DNA from 3 places in the Syntrophothermus sp. genome. Region 1 is predicted to be linked to each of the others. Evidence: riboswitches for the same ligand, from Rfam matches in the RefSeq annotation. Region 1 holds a riboswitch; each other region holds the start of a gene.
The links. A riboswitch is a leader RNA that binds a small molecule or an ion and turns the genes downstream of it on or off. The one in region 1 is predicted to bind cobalamin.

Region 2: linked by a shared signal. The riboswitch ahead of cobT (nicotinate-nucleotide--dimethylbenzimidazole phosphoribosyltransferase) and the one ahead of cobN (cobaltochelatase subunit CobN) in region 1 are both predicted to bind cobalamin.
Region 3: linked by a shared signal. The riboswitch ahead of HPY90_RS00700 (S-layer homology domain-containing protein) and the one ahead of cobN (cobaltochelatase subunit CobN) in region 1 are both predicted to bind cobalamin.

What each region holds. Positions count from the first base shown of each region.
Region 1 covers NZ_JABUEX010000082.1:563-6,325, forward strand. Annotated here, with positions in the region: partial or broken gene cobN (cobaltochelatase subunit CobN) at 1-2,565, opposite strand, end outside; cobalamin riboswitch at 2,870-3,156, opposite strand; gene bzaB (B12 lower ligand biosynthesis ThiC-like protein BzaB) at 3,213-4,484, opposite strand; gene thiC (phosphomethylpyrimidine synthase ThiC) at 4,487-5,763, opposite strand, start outside.
Region 2 covers NZ_JABUEX010000001.1:46,350-52,112, forward strand. Annotated here, with positions in the region: gene HPY90_RS00295 (NADH-quinone oxidoreductase subunit N) at 1-2, shown strand, start outside; gene HPY90_RS00300 (FAD-binding and (Fe-S)-binding domain-containing protein) at 48-3,113, opposite strand; cobalamin riboswitch at 3,292-3,496, shown strand; gene cobT (nicotinate-nucleotide--dimethylbenzimidazole phosphoribosyltransferase) at 3,764-4,891, shown strand; gene galE (UDP-glucose 4-epimerase GalE) at 5,132-5,763, opposite strand, start outside.
Region 3 covers NZ_JABUEX010000001.1:133,438-139,200, reverse strand. Annotated here, with positions in the region: gene HPY90_RS00700 (S-layer homology domain-containing protein) at 1-1,687, opposite strand, end outside; cobalamin riboswitch at 1,893-2,129, opposite strand; gene yihA (ribosome biogenesis GTP-binding protein YihA/YsxC) at 2,273-2,869, opposite strand; gene lon (endopeptidase La) at 2,866-5,262, opposite strand; gene lonB (ATP-dependent protease LonB) at 5,527-5,763, opposite strand, start outside.

The DNA of each region.
Region 1 (5,763 bases):
GACCCCCATGAGGTAGAGGGCCTCGGCAACATCATCACCCCCTGTCCGCATGGTGTTGGTGGCCCAGATCACCATCCCGATGCTTTCCGGATACTTTCCCTCATCCCGCCGGTACCGCTCCAAAAGGGCATTGGCAAGCGCCTGTCCCGTGTGCCAGGCGGCCCGGGTGGGGATTGCCTGGGGGTCAATTGAGTAGAAGTTGCGTCCGGTCGGGAGGATATCTGCCATCCCCCGCGTCGGCGCCCCGGCGGGCCCGGGCGGGATATAAGCTCCCTCTAAAGCCGAAAGACAATTGACAAGCTCCTGCTCCGTGGCCCTTAGAGCCGGGACCAGAGTTTCGGCAACATATGCCAGCACCCGGCCGATCCCCTCGTCTTCTTTTCCCAGCACCTGTCTCGTGACATCCACCGCTTATTCCCGGGCTTAGTTTTCCCTAGCGAAAGCCTCGAGGAGGGCGCGGGCCTTCCCGTCGATTTCCTCCAAGATCTCGCCGTAGGTGCAGCTATGCTTACTTGAAAAATATCCAGGGTTTTCCAAAAGAGCGGCATAGTCGTGGCCCAAGAACCCGGCCACCTGCTCGCGCAGGGAAGGAACTGCTCCGTTAGGCAACCTGGTGAGGGCAAGCAGCATCTCCACGAGCCGGTCGCCTTCGGGGGGTTGGCCCAGGATATGGAGCCCGTCGCGGATCAGGGTGTCCTTGACTTCGCAGAGGTAGGTATGGAGGCGCTCCAGGAAGCTCTCCCAGTCTTTCTCGGCCCCTTCCTTGGAGATGCCGAGGTCGTGGTCGAGATGGGCAGCCTCCACCCGCTCCCAGATCAGGCCGCGCAAGGCCGGGAGCTTGGAGGGGTCGAGGGTCTTGGCGGTGTGGTAATCCTTAACCAGCGCCTCCACTTCAGCCAGTTCGTCGTAAGTATCTGCCTTGGTCATCACAGGGATGAGGTGGTCGATGATGCAGGCGTGGGAGCGCCGCTTGGCCTGGGTTCCCTCGCCGGGGTTGTTGATGATGTAGGGGTAAACGTGAGGCAGATCCGGGAAAACAAGGTCCGGGAAGCAGGCCTGGGAAAGCCCGACCCCTTTGCCGGGAAGCCATTCCAGGGAGCCGTGCTTCCCGATGTGGAAGACGAGATCGGCCTTGAATTCGTCCCGCAGCCACCGGTAATAAGCAAGATAGTGATGAGGTGGCGCCAGGTCCGGGCTGTGGTAGATGCGAGAGGGGTCTTCGAAAAAGCCGCGCACGGGCTGGATGCCGATGAAGATGTTCCCCAGGAAGATGCCCGGCACGAGCAGGTGCTTTCCGTAAGCAAAAACCTCCCCAGGAGGGTCGCCCCAATCTCTTGCTAGCTTCTCCCGGGCACGGGACGGAAAAGCAGCAAACCATTTTTCGTAAGTTTCCTGCTCTACCCGCGCTGCCGCCCGGCGGTCCAACTCCCTGGGGTCGAGCCAACCCCGCTCGTTGGTGAGGCCGGACAAGATCTTCTCCATCAGCGCCGCCCCGTCGGGGGGGAGGTCCTCCACCCGGTAACCTGCCTCCTTCAAGACCACCAGCAGGCGGTGGACGCTGGCCGGGGTGTCCAGGCCGAAAGCGCAGCCGATGCAGTCGTTGCGGGGCGGGTAGTTGTGCAGGATAATGGCAACCCTTTTCTCATGGTTGGGTTTGTGACGGAGTCTCGCCCAGCGGATCGCCAAAGAAGCCACTTTTCTCGCGCGGTCGGCAACTGGTGCGTATTTGATCAACGTTGCCCCTGTGAACGGGTCCTGCTCTTCCTCCTCCCGGGTGGCGATAGGGACGGTGATCAGGGCGCCGTCAAACTCGGGGAGGGCGACGCTCATCACCACATCAAGAGGGGCGAGCCCCTGCAGGCTCTCCTCCCACTCCGCGTAAGGAGTCAGCGAGATGATGGCCTTGATCAAGGGCACGCCTAGCTTCCGGTAAAAGTTCTCCCCCGCCGCCCGACCGAAGGTAGGAGTAGCCATTGTTTGGGAAAACATCAGGGTGTTTATCACCGCGTCAACCACTGGCCGGCCATCCTTACAGAAATAATTCGCGATCACCCATTCAATTCCCCGGCTCCCGATCTCGTCATTCCTCGTGGCATAAAGAAAAACCGGTAAGGCTATACCTCCCTGGTCTTCAATTCCCCGGATCAGTTCGTCGACGAAACCGGTGTTTCCCGCCACCCAGTAGCTCTGGTAGAAGAGGATCCCGATTACAGGAGGCCTTTTCTTCTCCTTGATCTTTTCTTCTACGTATGCCGCAAGAGCGCTCTCCTCCCGGAAGTCGGGGTGGTAGAGGCCTTCCCAGGGCAGGGGTTTTGGCTCCTCTACCGGGAGGTCCTTGCCGAGGAAGCGGTTGGCCGCCCACAGGAGGAGGTTCCTGAGGTTTGCTTTACCGCCGTAGCTGAGATACAGGCGCATAAGGTGGTAATCATCCGGCGGAAGAAGGCTCAACTGCATCAGTTCGGAGACATTCTCCCCGGCTGATGGCATCACAGCCAAAGGGATGCCTTTCTCCCGGGCCAGTTTCGTCAAAGGTTCAAAACCCGGCAGGGAATCAGGCCCACCCATCAGGTGGAGAACAAGCAAGTGACATTGGGGAACGAGCCGGAGCAGTTCCCCGATACTTTCGGTGCTCTGCAGATCCCGCTTCGCCCGGGCAAAGACCTCGATTAAAGGGCCATGTTCAGAGGCCAGGGACTTAACGGCGCGGCTTAAGTTGACCAACTCTCCTTCGATGGCAGTATAAAACAAAATCTTTAGACCCAAGAGCGCTACCCCCCTTTGACAGGTCGAATGAAAATCAAAAACCCCGCCTGCCACGACGGGGTTCACTCAAAAGGCTAAAACCTCCTTACCTATCCGCGTAGGCAGGTACGGCCAGATGGAATGGGCAGGTCTCCTGGCTCTGGCTCATCATCACCGTACGCCTTCCCATCCAGCACTCAATTATCATTAACACAATTATCATTAACAACGCGAGCCGAATGTCAGCCATTTCCAAACTGAACCTGGCCCGGGAGTCAGTGCTCCTCATTGAGTGCAGGACAGTGGCTTCGTGTACGGCGACTCCCCATCACAGTGGCGGGACCGCTCAGGATTTTCACCTGATTCCCTTTTCAGCCCTGTGCAAACAAGGCAACCCATTCCGACCATATTCACTTTTTTGAAAACTGTTCGCTATTCCTCCACAAATTCCTGCTTTCCACCTTGTGAAACTATTGGAAATACTCCGCCACCAGCCGCAGGGCGCATTCATCGCCGCAGGCGCTGCACGGTTCCCCTTTTTCTTTCTCAAAGTAACAGCGAACCAGGGCCGGGTCCAGAGCCAGGCCGGCTATTGCCGCACGGTCCAGGGAAGCCCGGGCCCGGGCCATTTTTAAATCCCACTCCCAGGCTCCTTTGACGCCTTTGGCAATGTCGGCAGCGTGGGCGGCAATACGGGCGGCCATCACCCCCACGCGCACGTCCTCTTCCGTGGGCAGACCCAGGTGCTCCGCCGGGGTGACGTAGCAGATGAAATCCGCCCCGGAAGCCCCGGCCAGGGCTCCGCCGACGGCTGCGGTAATATGATCGTACCCCGGGGCCACATCAATGGCCAGGGTGCCCAGGATAAAATACGGGGCCTGGTGGCAGAGCTGCTTTTGCAGCAGCATGGTGGTTTCCACGTGGTGGATGGGCACGTGCCCCGGCCCCTCCACCATTACCTGCACCCCCTTTTCCCGGGCCCGGGCAACCAGTTCCCCGGCCACCAGCAGGCCCTGAATCTGGGCGCCGTCCAGGGAATCGGCAATACACCCGGGGCGGATGGCATCTCCCAGGCTTAAAGTGACGTCATATTTCCGCAGAATGTCCAGCACCCGGTCGTAGTTTTCGTAAAGAGGATTTTCTTTTTTGTTGTGCAGCATCCAGCCGGTGAGGAAGGCGCCGCCCCGGCTCACAATGTCCGTTACCCGTCCGGTTCTCTGCAGGCGCTCCACCACCTCAAAATTCAGGGCGCAGTGAATGGCCATAAAATCAATGCCCGCGGCGGCCTGCTTTTCTATGGCCTCAAACATGTCCTCCGGGGTCATGGCCACAATGCCGCCCCTCTTCTCAATGGCCTCAATGCCCGCCTGGTAGATGGGCACGCTCCCCACGGGAACTGTGGCCCTTTCCAGGCTGATGCACCGCATGCCGTCGATATCCCCACCGGTGCTCAGGTCCATAATGGCATCGGCCCCGGCAGAAATGGCCACCTCGATCTTGCGGGCCTCCATTTCCGGATCGTCCCGGTCGCTGGAGGTGCCGATGAGGGCATTCACCTTGGTCCGCAGACCCTGCCCGATGGCGCAGGGCCGGATTCCTTTCCGTAACCTGTTCTTCAGGATGACGATGGCACCCGCGGCCACCCCGGCCCGGATAAATTCCGGGTCCACCCCCTCCTGCCGGGCCACCTCTTCCATCTCCGGCGTAACGCGGCCTTCTCTGGCCGCCAGCAACTGCGTCATATCTAACACACCCCCTGCTCTTTGCCCAGATATTCCCCTACCACCTGCATGGCGCAATACTTGCCGCACATGGCACATGCCCGGTGAGAACCGCGGCTGCGCTCCCGGCGAAGAGTTCCGGCCCGGCGGGAATCGAGGGCCAGTTCGATTTGCCTCTCCCAGTCCAGGGCCTTGCGCGCCCGGGACATCTCCAGGTCCCACCGGGCGGCCCGGGGCTCCCGGGCCACGTCGGCGGCGTGGGCGGCAATGCGGGCGGCAACGACGCCCTCCCTTACCTGCTCTACATCGGGCAGCCCCAGGTGCTCCGCGGCAGTAACATAACAGAGAAATTCCGCCCCGGCCCAGGCCGAAAGCGCCCCACCGATGGCCGCCGTAATGTGGTCGTACCCGGGGGCGATGTCGGTAACCACCGGGCCGAAGACAAAATAGGGCGCTCCGTGGCAGAGCTGCTTTTCCAGCTGCACGGTGGCCTTCAGATGCCCCAGGGGCACGTGACCGGGCCCTTTCACCATCACCTGCACCCCTTTTTCCCGGGCCCGAGCCACCAGTTCCCCCAGAACCACCAGTTCCTGCACCTGGGCGGCATCCAGGGAGTCGGCCAGGCAGCCGGGACGCCAGCCGTCGGCCAGGCTTAAGGTAACGTCATAGCGGCGACAGATTTCCAGCAGCCGGTTGAAATGCTCGTAAAGGGGATTCTCCTGCTGGTTGTAAATCATCCAGCCCATTAAGTGGCTGCCCCCGTGGCTGACCAGGTAATCAACGCGGCGGTGCTTTTTGGCCGCCCGCAGGGTCTGCCAGGTGGTGGCGCAGTGGAGGGCCAGAAGATCCACCCCATCGGCGGCCTGCCGCTCGATGACATCGAACATCTCGTCCACCTTCATTTTTACCGCCGCTCCATACTTCTCCCGGGCCTCCGCCAGGGCCTGGTAGACGGGCAGGGTACCCACGGGCGTAGTGGTTGCCGCCAGCACGGCCCGCCGGGCACCGTCAATGTCCCCACATACGCTCAAATCCATAATGGCATCGGTGCCGGCTTCCACAGCCGCCCTTACTTTGGCGACCTCACCCTCAATGGTATCCCTTTCCGCTGCCAGGCCCACACTGGCGCTTACCTTCACCGAAAGCCCCGTGCCGATACCCACGGGATCGATGTTCTTTCTAGCGCGGTTGCGGGGTATGACGATGGTCCCGGCCGCCAATCCCCGGCGGACGAACTCCGGGTCCACTCCCTCCCGCTCGGCCACCCTTTGCATTTCTGGCGTGATTTCACCGGCCAGAG
Region 2 (5,763 bases), on a different contig from region 1:
AACCGTTGAGCCGATGAACGAGAAAGCGTGAAGGGGGAGTAATCCCGTCACGCTCTCAGGTAGGCCTCGAGATGAGGCAGGAAGTAGGGAATGATTTCGGGCAGCATCCGCGGCATCAGAACGTCCATCGCCGGGGGCATGAGGTTCGGCATCTGTTCGGCCAGGTACTCGGGCAAGGGAACCGCTTCACCAACCAACTCCAGCATCCGGGGCAGCACTTTGGGCATCACTTCCGGCATCAGCGATGGGAAAAGGGAAGGAAGAAGGCTCTTCATCATCGCTATCATAGGTCCTTTAACCGCATCCGGTGCCTTTTTGACCATGTGCATCATGCCTCGGTAAAAGTCAGGCATAGCTTCGATCATTTCAGGCAGCATCTTAGCCATGAGCTCGGCCATACCCCAAGGGGTCATCAGCCGGATCATGGCTTCGAATACGCCCCATTTCTCTGCGATGACCGGGTCCGACGCGGGGACATCGTAGCCCAAGGCTCGGGCCGTGAGGACGGCCAGGTCTGTGATTTCTACCGACAGGTCGCGCTTGTCCCGCGAGCGCTTCAACTGCACCCGGCAGCAAGGGCAGGCGGTGATCAAGGTGTCGGCTCCCGCGTCAAGTGCTTCTTGTATTCTCATGGCTCCGATCTCTTCGGCTACATCGGGGTCGGCCACCAGGGTCAGAACACCCCCGCAGCAGTGCGCGTCCTCGCGGTGGAAACGCATCTCACGGAAATTACTGCCGGGCAGGGCGTTGATCAGGGTGCGCGGCCCTTCATAGCGGACTCCGGCCCTCCCCATGTGGCAGGGGTCGTGGTAGGTAACCTTGCGCCCGATGTCTCCGGGAATGACGAACTCGCCCGCGTCGATCCTGTCGGCTAACACGTCGGCGTAGTGCATGGCTTCAAACGGATATTCTATGCCGTGTTCCTCGGCCCAGTGGCGGTAGTAAACCTCCCATACCAGCCAGCAGGCCGGGCAGCAGGTTATAATCTTTTTCGCACCTGTTCTTTTGGCCAGCTCGATATTGTGACTGGCTACCTCGTCGAAGACTTCCCACCTGCCTGCCACCAGCATCGGTATGCCGCAGCACCATTCCTCTTTGCCCATGTACGCAAAATCGACGCCGGCCCGGTGCAAAATATAAGCGGTGGAGCGGGCTACATCCTGCTCCACAAAGGACGAGGTGCAGCCAGGGAAGAACACGTAATCGGCTTTCTCTTTTATAAAGGGCTTGAGTTCATCGGTTATCCAGGCATCGCGGTCCCGGGCATAGCTGCCCCAGATGTTGCCCTGCTGGCGCATGGTGTTGGCCATGATCTCGAATGGGGGGAAGGTGCGGAACTTCCATTTGTCGACCAATATTCCCCTCAGCTTGAGCCACGAAGACTCGTTGGGTAGGTCCAACTGGCAGGTCCGGTTGCACATTTCACAGGTGGTGCAGGCCAGGAAGTTATCCACCGCCCGCTGGTCAAACTCGACCTCGCCTTCCAGATACATTTTAAGGAAACTCCACTTGCCGCGCGGCGACTGCGATTCCCAGCCCCTGCCGTAGTACTGGTCGCAGTGGTCTATGCAGTACCCGCACTGGGAGCAGGCAAAGGCGTACCACACGATGTCTCCTGGAATACCTTTGCGCTCTTCGAACACTTCCCGGGTTTCGCTGGCTTGAGCCAGGTTGCCGAAAACCCTCACCAGCGGCTCCAGGCGGCTGGCCAGCTTGAGACCCGAGGACAGAAAACTTCCGTCCAGGACCTTACCCGGGTTCATTAAGCTCTCGGGGTCATGCTCTTCCTTGAACCGTCGCAGGCGGTCAACCGTTTCCGATCCCATGACTTCCCGGGCAAAGCCGGTGAAGTAGAGGCCGGTGGCGTACGGCCTGCCTCCGTGCTTCAAGGCCGTATTCAAGGCAGTCAAGGAAAGGCCGTAAGCCAGGTTAAAGCTGAAGCGGCGTTCATCGTGGGGGATAAAGCCTAAAAGCACTACTTCCCGCCGGTTGACGGCAAAGCCTTCCAGAATAAACGGGTGTTTGATTTCGTTGGTAGTTTCTTGTATCACCTGGGCCATCTTTTCCACCGGCACGATGACTTCGCTGGGAATGAGCGAAGGGGCAATGCGCTTGGCCCGCATGGGTTCGAAACGAGTCGCCCACTCGTGTTCGGCTATTTCCTCAGATAGGAGCTCGCCACCACAGCCAAAAGCCAGGCTCAATACTTCGGGCTTAATCAGGTCACACCTCTCTTCAGTGCAGGCCATAAGGATGATGTACTTTTCGGGAAGGGTTACCCGGTGCGGGTCCTGCACCGGACGCCCGTGGTGCAGGTGGAGGGGTAAGCGGTTCCTCATGCGGGCTGCGTCGGGGTTGATGAAGGTAACCGACCACAAGGGGACCCGGCGCGCGTAAAGTCCGTTCAAGAAACGCCCCAGATCCTCAGCCTCGTTGAAGGCCACGGCGCTCAGGGAAAGAGGTCGCAGGGGCTTGACGTTGATGGTGACCTGGCTGATGAACCCGGTGATGCCGTTAGCGCCGCTTACCAGATCCAGGTCTGGCCCGGAAAATTCTTTGACCGTACCATCAGGCAGAACCACGCGGGCTTTGACCACGTTTTCCCTAAAATACCCGAATTCGTAGCTGCCGATACCGGCTCCTCCTTGAGCCAGCCAGCCTCCGACCGTGGAAGAGGGGAAGCTGGTGGGATACAGGGCCAGGGTAAGACCGGCTTGGTTGAGGTGGTATTCCAGGTCTTTCCACACCACTCCGGGTTCTACGGTGGCGGTTCTGTTATCCGCGTCGACACGGAGGATCCGGTGCATGCGGTTGAATTCCACTACCAGGCCGCCGTTAACCGGCAGAACTCCTCCATAGCCGGAGGTTGCTTTGCCGCGCGGGGTCAGTTTGAAGCTGTGTTCCCGAGCCAGAAGCACCAGTTCCACCAACTCCTGTTCCGATACTGGCTGCACCACTGCATCGGGAATAGGGTTTCCCACCAGGGGCTTCACCATGGAGGGCATGACCCCCATATCATGGGCGTAGAGCCTTCTTTCCAGTTCGTCAAAAGAGACCCTGTTGCCAAGCCGGGAGCGGAGTTGATCCTTTACCTGGGCTGACAGACCTGACATCACAAATCCCTCCTTTTAAGACCAATATAGTCCATAAACGTACAAACGGCAATAGGGGGTTTTGGAATACCTTGAGAATTGTGGTAAGGAAAGAAAGGGACTGGGGAGCCGGGAGGAAAAGAAGACTTTGTTCTTGACACGAGGAACGGGTACCAGTACAATTTGAAATCAAAGAGCATAGTAGCAATCTCAGCCAGGTGCCCCGTCGGGGATAATAGGGAATCGGGTGAAAAGCCCGAGCGGTCCCGCCACTGTGACCGGGGAGCGAGCCTGCGATTGGCCACTGTTTCTCAACCCGAGAGACGTCTCGGGGAAGGGCGATGGGAAGGCGCAGGCAGCGGTGATCCGGGAGCCAGGAGACCTGCCTGGTATGAGCTCTTCGTCTTCTCGCGGTGAGGAAGACGACGTGCTCGAGGACGATGGTAAAGTTCTCGGCTTAAGCCGGGGACTTTTTTATTTTGGCTGATTTGTTTAAGGGGGAGGGGGTAGATGATTTTGTTAGTGGGGGTATTTTGATAGCTTGGGCCGGGCCGGGTTTGTGTCGTGGCATGTCACATTGGCAGAGGTACTGGACACACGGCTGAAGTGGTACTCATGTTGAGGACAGTTGGAAGGTCGCTATTGGCGAGAACCAAGGAGGGGGAATTACTGTGGTTTTAACTCTGGACAAGGTTATTCAAGGCATCGAACCGTTGAAGGATGAATGGCGGCAAAAGGCGCGGAGTCATATCGACAACTTGACCATGCCCCGCGGGAGCCTGGGGGAAGTTCTAGTGATTGCCGAACGCCTGGCGGCCATTAAAGAGACCCTAAAACCGAGCGTTAGCCGTAAAGCCATTGTTACCATGGCCGGAGACCATGGGGTGGTGGAAGAAGGGGTCAGCGCCTATCCTCAAGAAGTGACACCGCAAATGGTCGCCAACTTTGTAGCCGGAGGAGCGGCTATAAATGTGCTGGCTTCGGTAGCAGGTGCCAGGGTTATAGTAGTCGATATGGGGGTGGCCCAGGATCTCGGCAAACTCGTGCAGCAGGGGAAGATCCTTTCGTACAAGGTAGACTACGGGACTAAAAATATGTGCAAAGGACCGGCCATGACCAGAGAGCAGGCTGTTCAATCCCTAGAGGCCGGAATCCGCATCGCGTGCCATCTGGTCGAAGAAGGAGTGGAGCTTCTCGGCACCGGGGATATGGGTATAGGAAATACGACTCCGAGCAGCGCGATACTGGCTGCTCTTTCGGGGCTTTCCGTGGCTGAGATTACGGGTCGGGGCACCGGAGTGGATGATGTTGGATTGAGCAAGAAAATCCAGGCCATCAAGAAAGCGCTCGAGATAAATAAGCCGGATCCAAACGATGCGGTGGATGTGCTGGCTAAGGTAGGCGGGTTTGAAATCGGCGGTATTGCCGGGCTGATCCTGGGGGCGGCTTACTGCCGGGTGCCGGTCGTCGTAGACGGGCTTATATCTACGGCCGGCGCTCTTCTGGCCCACGCACTGGCGCCGGCTAGCGCGGACTACATGTTTGCCGGACACGTTTCGCGCGAGCCCGGGCACAGGCACATGCTGAGACGCCTCGGTCTGCGCCCGTTACTTGACCTCGACCTGCGTCTGGGAGAAGGCACGGGTGCCGCCCTGGCTATGCCTATCATCGAAGGGGCTGCCCAAGTGATAGGGAAAATGGCTACCTTCGAACAGGCCAGCGTTTCCCGGAGCGTGGAAGAGCGCCAGAGCGAGCAGGATTTAATAGGAGAGGGAACTAAGGCAGTCTCTATTCCATGAAGCCGACAAGAAAGCGTCTCAAAGGAATAAGCCTGCGTGCAGCATATTGTTTTTGCCTCCACCACAGGAAAACCGCGGTGACTACAATAATGTTTGCCCGCAATTTTCATGGACAAAGGTTACCACACGAGCTAATAAACCGACAGGAAATATACCCCCTGTCGGTTTATTCGTCCGTTATTCAAGCTCGTATTCGCTTAGCCCTGGGGCCAAATAAAGTTAATCTGGGCTAATCAGGTCTTATTTCAAAGCCAGGCGGATCCGTTTTTGTTCCCAGCGCCAGGCGGTTTCGATTATGTAGTCCAAGTTATCGTAACGAGGAGTGAAGCCTAGTTCGGCCTGGAGTTTGGTGGCACCCGCTACCAGGGCCGGGGGATCCCCTTCGCGACGGCCAGAGTACTTGACGGGAAAATCGACGCCGGTGACTTTCTTGGCCGCTTCCACCACCTGGAGAACCGAATAACCCCGGCTGTATCCGCAGTTGTAAACCCGGCTTTTGCCTCCGGCGAGCAAGTGTTCCAGCGCCAGGAGATGAGCCTGGGCCAGGTCGTCTACGTGGATGTAGTCCCTTATACAGGTCCCGTCAGGGGTGGGGTAGTCAGTGCCGAATATTTCCAGGCAGGGGCGCAGTCCCGCAGCAGTCCTTACGCACATCGTTATGATGTGGGTCGCGTCTTCTTTCCCTTCACCGATGCGGGCCTGGGGATCAGCACCGGCGACGTTGAAGTAGCGCAGGGCGACATAATCCAGGTCTTGCGCATAGGCCATGTCGGCCAGGACCTTTTCGACCACGGCCTTGGTTTGCCCGTATGGATTTATGGGATCGAGCCGGTTTTCTTCGGTTATGGGGATTTTGTCAGGTATCCCGTAGA
Region 3 (5,763 bases), on a different contig from region 1:
GCTCCAGCTCGCTTTGGTATCGGCTGACGGTTTCCTTAACCGCCTGCACAATCTCGGGGCTTATCGCTGCCGTCTGAACTTCTTGCAGGTATTTACCGCTAACGAGATCCTCCCATTTAGGACCGCCGGACATGGCGTTGGTGCTGTACCAGAAGATAATCTTGTCATTTTGACGCACCGAGCAGTCGCCGGGCAGAACACTCGGCATGCTTCCGTTCACACTGTAGCACCAGCCGTTCATCCCCTCGTTTCGTTCGCCTTCTATAGCAACCACCAGCCCGGGCCACTGGCTCGAAAACTCCCAGCTCAAACCCGTTTTGTCCAAAGCCCCCATCGCTGTCAGCCTGAATCTATCGTCGGGAGAAAGCTCCACCGAACCCGGTCCGTATAAGAGGTATCCATCCTTGCCGACCACCGCAATGTTCACGGATATTGTACCGGATCCAGGGGTCGTGCCTGACCCAGAATTCGCGGCAGCTACTGTTACCGTTGCCGTTCCGGTCAGACTCCCGTAACTCGCCCTCACCAGGGTGGTACCTGGAGCAAGGGCACTAAGCACGCCTCCAGTATCTATACTGGCGACACTGTCATCACTTACTTCCCATACTGCTTGCGATGTTACATCGGTTTCGGTTCCATCTACTTGGAATAATTGGGCTGTAAAAGCTTGTGTGGATCCCACGCTGACTGTGGCTTGCGGTGGGTTTACCAACAAGGCAGGTGTTACGGTAGCATCCAGCATCAGGTAGGCATCAAGAACCCAGGTGTTATCCATTATGTTCTTGCTGGTCCCGAAAGTTCCGTCCCCGTTAAGGGCTCCGGTCAAAAGATAGGTAACCGGACTGTTTTCTTCGCTGTTTTTCCAGGATCGGGGATCCATATTTAAAAGAGTTAAGGTATATATTACTTCCGCGGTGTCTATTGCAGGGTCGTCCCAACCAGCGTCATCTTGAAAACTGCCATTCTCTTTCTGTAGTGCTTTCAGCCATTCGAGGCCCGCCTCTATGGCCTGTGTCACAGCATCTGTCTGGTCCCCTAAGGCATAGTCCTTTAGATAATCCAAAGCTCGGATTGCCTGGCAGGTTGCCACAGTATCGTTCCAGGAACTGGTCCAAGCCCCGGTATTCATATCCCTTTGGCTTAGAATATACTCAATGGCCGCATTTTTATCGTAAACCTGGTCTATTACCCCTGCCCTTCCCAAAAGCTCAAAAGCCGCGATGTCGCCGAAAGCGTTGTCGTCAAAAGACCCGTTTCCCGTGCTTTTCTGACGGTCGTTCAGTATCTGAAGCAGTTGGTTGGCTTTCTCATTATCCCCGAAAGCCTGGACTGCCAGCAGATGCTGGGCCAGGAGTTTAGATGAATAAGTACCGCTAGGATTGGACAGTATCTGGTATGTTTTCGCCAGAACCTTATCCTTAAAACTCTGGCTCTCATAAACCCAGCTGCTCAAATCGACTCCGGCCTTATCAAGCACATATGCATCGTAAGCGCCGAAACTCGTCCAACCGTCATCTACTGGAGTCCCAGTTTGAAACAAGACATAATTATTCTGCACCGCCCTGGCGGCAAGGTCATCAAAACTCACCTGGGCTTCTGCGGTTCCTGGCAGAACAACCGTTGTTAACAAACTTGCCAATAAGCAAATCAATGTTATCAGACGATAACGTCTGCGGTTCTTATGCATAGATTTTAACCCTCCCTCAGCCAAAACCTTCACTAAACCAAACCAGCATCTTTCTTTAGACGTCAAACACCGAGTCTCCGTCTACGGCTACTCATTCGAACCAGAAACCAATTAAAAAACCCCACTTCCACTGAAAGAAGTGAGGTTCGTACTCATAAGCTCACATATGCCCTCATACCGCACTCCCCCTCTCATGCGGAAGGATGACGATGCGTAGTCTCGGGCAGGTCTCCTGACTCGCGGATCCTTGCTCCATTCCCACCTTCCCATCCGGCACGCAACCGGTTGGCTTAAAACCGGATACATGTTCGAACAGTGGCTTACCGGGAATGTCGCTCCCCGCTCACAGTGGCGCGACCGTCCAGGATTCTCACCTGGTTCCCTTTTTAACCTCGTCTCGGTTTCCCACCGGGACAAGGACACCCAAGACCTCGTATCATTCAGTTGTCGTTTGTATGTTGCATTAATATTAATACCACATTTGCTCAACAACCGGCAACCATTTTTGTTGTTTAGTGCCACACCGTACTAAAGAGTGCATTCTTAATTCTTAATTCTTAATTCTTAATTCTTAATTCTTAATTCTTAATTCTCAATTCCTACCATTTCACCAATAGCCCGTACCAGCTCATCCCTTCCCTCACCGGTGAGGCTGGAAAAACATAGCGGTGGATCTGATAAACGGAGTTCCCGCTGGATAGCCGCCAGTTGCGTTTTCCATTTTCCGCGGGCTATCTTGTCGGCCTTGGTAGCTACTACTATGCGGGGAATCTGGTGATAACCTAGCCACTCGCTCATGAGTTTGTCCGTTTCAGTTGGATGATGCCGTATGTCTACGACCTGAACAACGCACTTCAGCTGGCGCCTCTCCTTGAGGTACTTTTCTATCAAAAGGCTCCACCGCTTGCGCTCTGCCTGCGAGACTTTGGCATACCCGTAGCCCGGCAGGTCCACCAAAAACCAGGCATCATCGAAAAGGTAGTAGTTTATAGTCCTGGTCTTGCCAGGGGTAGAGCTGGTCAGAGCCAGGTTCCGCCGGTTGGCGAGGCAGTTGATCAAAGAAGATTTGCCTACATTAGACCTTCCAGCCAAAGCTATTTCCGGCAGCCCCGATGCAGGCAAAGATTCTATATCTACGTAAGAGCCCTTGAATTCAGCTTTCTTCACTCTCATGTTCTTCATTGAAGGGTTTGCTCGGCAACAGGTCCTATGACTTCTCCCAGGCTTTCTTTAGCCTCAGGCATTCCTCTAACCAGGGCCTTTTCCAGTACCTGGTCCATATGGTCTACCAACACAAATTCCATCTTCTTCTTAACATTGGCAGGAACCTCTTCCAGGTCCTTTTTATTTTCGGCAGGCAGAATGACTGTGGTAATGCCCGCCCGGTGAGCAGCCAGCACTTTCTCCTTGATCCCGCCTACAGGGAGAACCCTTCCCCTTAAAGTAATCTCTCCGGTCATGGCTACATCGCTCCGGACCGGCTGTTTGGAAAAAGCCGAAGCCAAAGCCGTAGCCAAAGCAATGCCCGCCGAAGGGCCGTCTTTAGGAATAGCCCCCTCTGGCACGTGTAGATGCACATCGTATTTCTCGTGAAAATCGGACTCGGTGATCCCCAGCTCCCCCGCTTTGCTTCTCACATAGGAAAGGCTGGCCTGGGCCGACTCTTTCATGATATCGCCTAGGTGTCCCGTCATCGTCAATTTACCGGTTCCGGGAAGCAAAGCGACCTCCACCGACAGGGTGTCACCACCGGTCTCGGTCCAGGCCATGCCGGTAGCAACCCCGACTTGATTTTCTTTTTCTGCCGTACCGTACCGGTATTTTTCTGCTCCCAGGAAAGTCGGTACCGAATTGCTGGTTACCCTAACCGACTTGTTTTTATCAGCCACCACTTCCCGAGCCACCTTACGGCAGATGGTAGCAATCTCCCGTTCCAAGTTACGCACCCCGGCCTCCCGCGTGTACTGCCTGATTATCTTGCGGATAGCGCCTTCAGAGAAACCGATATTCTTCTTTTTCAGACCGTGTTCTTTGATCTGTTTCGGTACCAAATAGTCCAGCGCGATCCTGGTTTTCTCCTCTTCAGTGTACCCGGAGATGTAAATGACCTCCATCCGGTCCAACAGAGGACGCGGGATGCTGTAGGGAGAATTGGCAGTCGTTATAAACATCACTTTAGATAAGTCAAACGGCACCTCCAGGTAGTGGTCGCTGAACATGTGGTTCTGTTCAGGATCCAGCACTTCCAATAAAGCCGAAGCGGGATCTCCCCGAAAGTCGGAGCTCATCTTGTCCACCTCGTCCAGCAAGAAAACAGGATTCTTAGTTCCTGCCTGCTTCATTCCCTGGATAATACGCCCAGGCAAAGAACCTACATAGGTGCGGCGGTGTCCTCTAATTTCCGCTTCATCCCTGATCCCGCCCAGAGACATGCGCACGAACTTTCTCCCCAAGGCCCTGGCAATAGACTTTCCGAGCGAGGTCTTACCCACTCCCGGAGGCCCGATGAAACACAAAATGGGCCCCTTCATTTTTCGAGCCAGCTTCCTTATAGCCAGGTACTCGAGTATCCGTTCTTTGGGCTTGGTCAAACCATAGTGGTCCTCGTCCAGTATCTTCTGGGCAACGTCAAGATCCAAACGGTCTCTGGTTTCCTGCGACCACGGCATGGAAAGCAGCCAATCCAGGTAGTTACGTACCACCACCGCTTCCGCTACCATGGGAGGCATCTTTTCCAGCCGCTCTACTTCTTTTAAGGCCTTCTCTTCGATCTCAGGTGGCAGCTTGGCCTGGGCTATCTTTTCCCTCAGTTCCTCTCCCTCTGCCACCCTTTCATCCTTTTCTCCCAGCTCTTTTTGGATGGCCTTCATCTGCTCGCGCAGGTAGTATTCTTTCTGGGTCTTCTCCATCTGCTTCCTGACCCGGATGTTTATCTTTCTTTCGAGCTCCAAGACTTCCATCTCTTTGGCCAAGATTTCACACAGTATCTCCAGCCGTTTCTTGACATCAAGTGATTCCAGTATCGCCTGTTTCTCATGCACCCGCAAAGACAGGTGAGAAGCGACAACGTCGGCTAACCTCCCCGGTTCCTCGATGGCCACCACCGAGACCACAGTCTCCGGCGGTATCTTCTTGCTCATTTTAACGTATTGCTCGAACTGGTAAATAAGAGTCCTCATCAAAGCTTCTATCTCAGGGGCTTTTCTGTCAGGGTACTCTTTGAACTCTTTGATGCCAACCTTAATAAAAGGCTCAAAAAAGATGTATCCCTGAATCTCGGCCCTGTTCAGCCCTTCCACCAGTACCCGCATGGTACCTCCGGGCATCTTTAGTATCTGCTTAATCTCAGCAATGGTGCCTATCTGATAGATGTCATCTTCCCCCGGATCATCGGTCTGGGCTTCCTTCTGAGTGGCCAAGAAAATCTTCTTGTCCTCAAGCATAGCCTCCTCAATGGCGTTGATGGATTTTTCCCGGCCTACATCCAAATGTATAACCATGTGGGGAAATACCAAAACACCTCTTAGCGGCAGCAGTGGGATTTCGCGATAGTAGTACTCCTTCCCCTCGTACACCCCAAATTACACCTCCTATTACGGCCAAACCGCAAGTATATTCTACTATATGAAAAAAACGAATGTAAGAGGGCATCAACGCCGGACAACCGGAAAATACCCGTCTCATTAGATTTTTAGCTGTTTTATTGTACCAGAAACCTATCCAGCGGTCATGTTTAAAATTATGGGTCAACTGCTTAAAAAGCCTTTTAATGAGTAAAAAATGAAGGCTTTTTGCCAAAAATGCCCCTCGGTTGAGCCGGTGAAAGTATGTTTTCAGTCTTAACAGTTAACCAAAGCACGTGGGTATCCTGATACAATAGAGTCCCGCGAAACATCAACCAAGACAGCGTTCTCGATTACCTGGGCAATGCTCTCCACTGGGACTACCTCTATGTCCTCCCAGTGTTCAAAAATCTCGAGCCAGTTTTCCTGGGGTATGAAAACCTGTTTAACGCCTGCGCGGCGAGCCGCCTCAATCTTGGGAATTACCCCTCCTACCGGTTTCACATTCCCAGC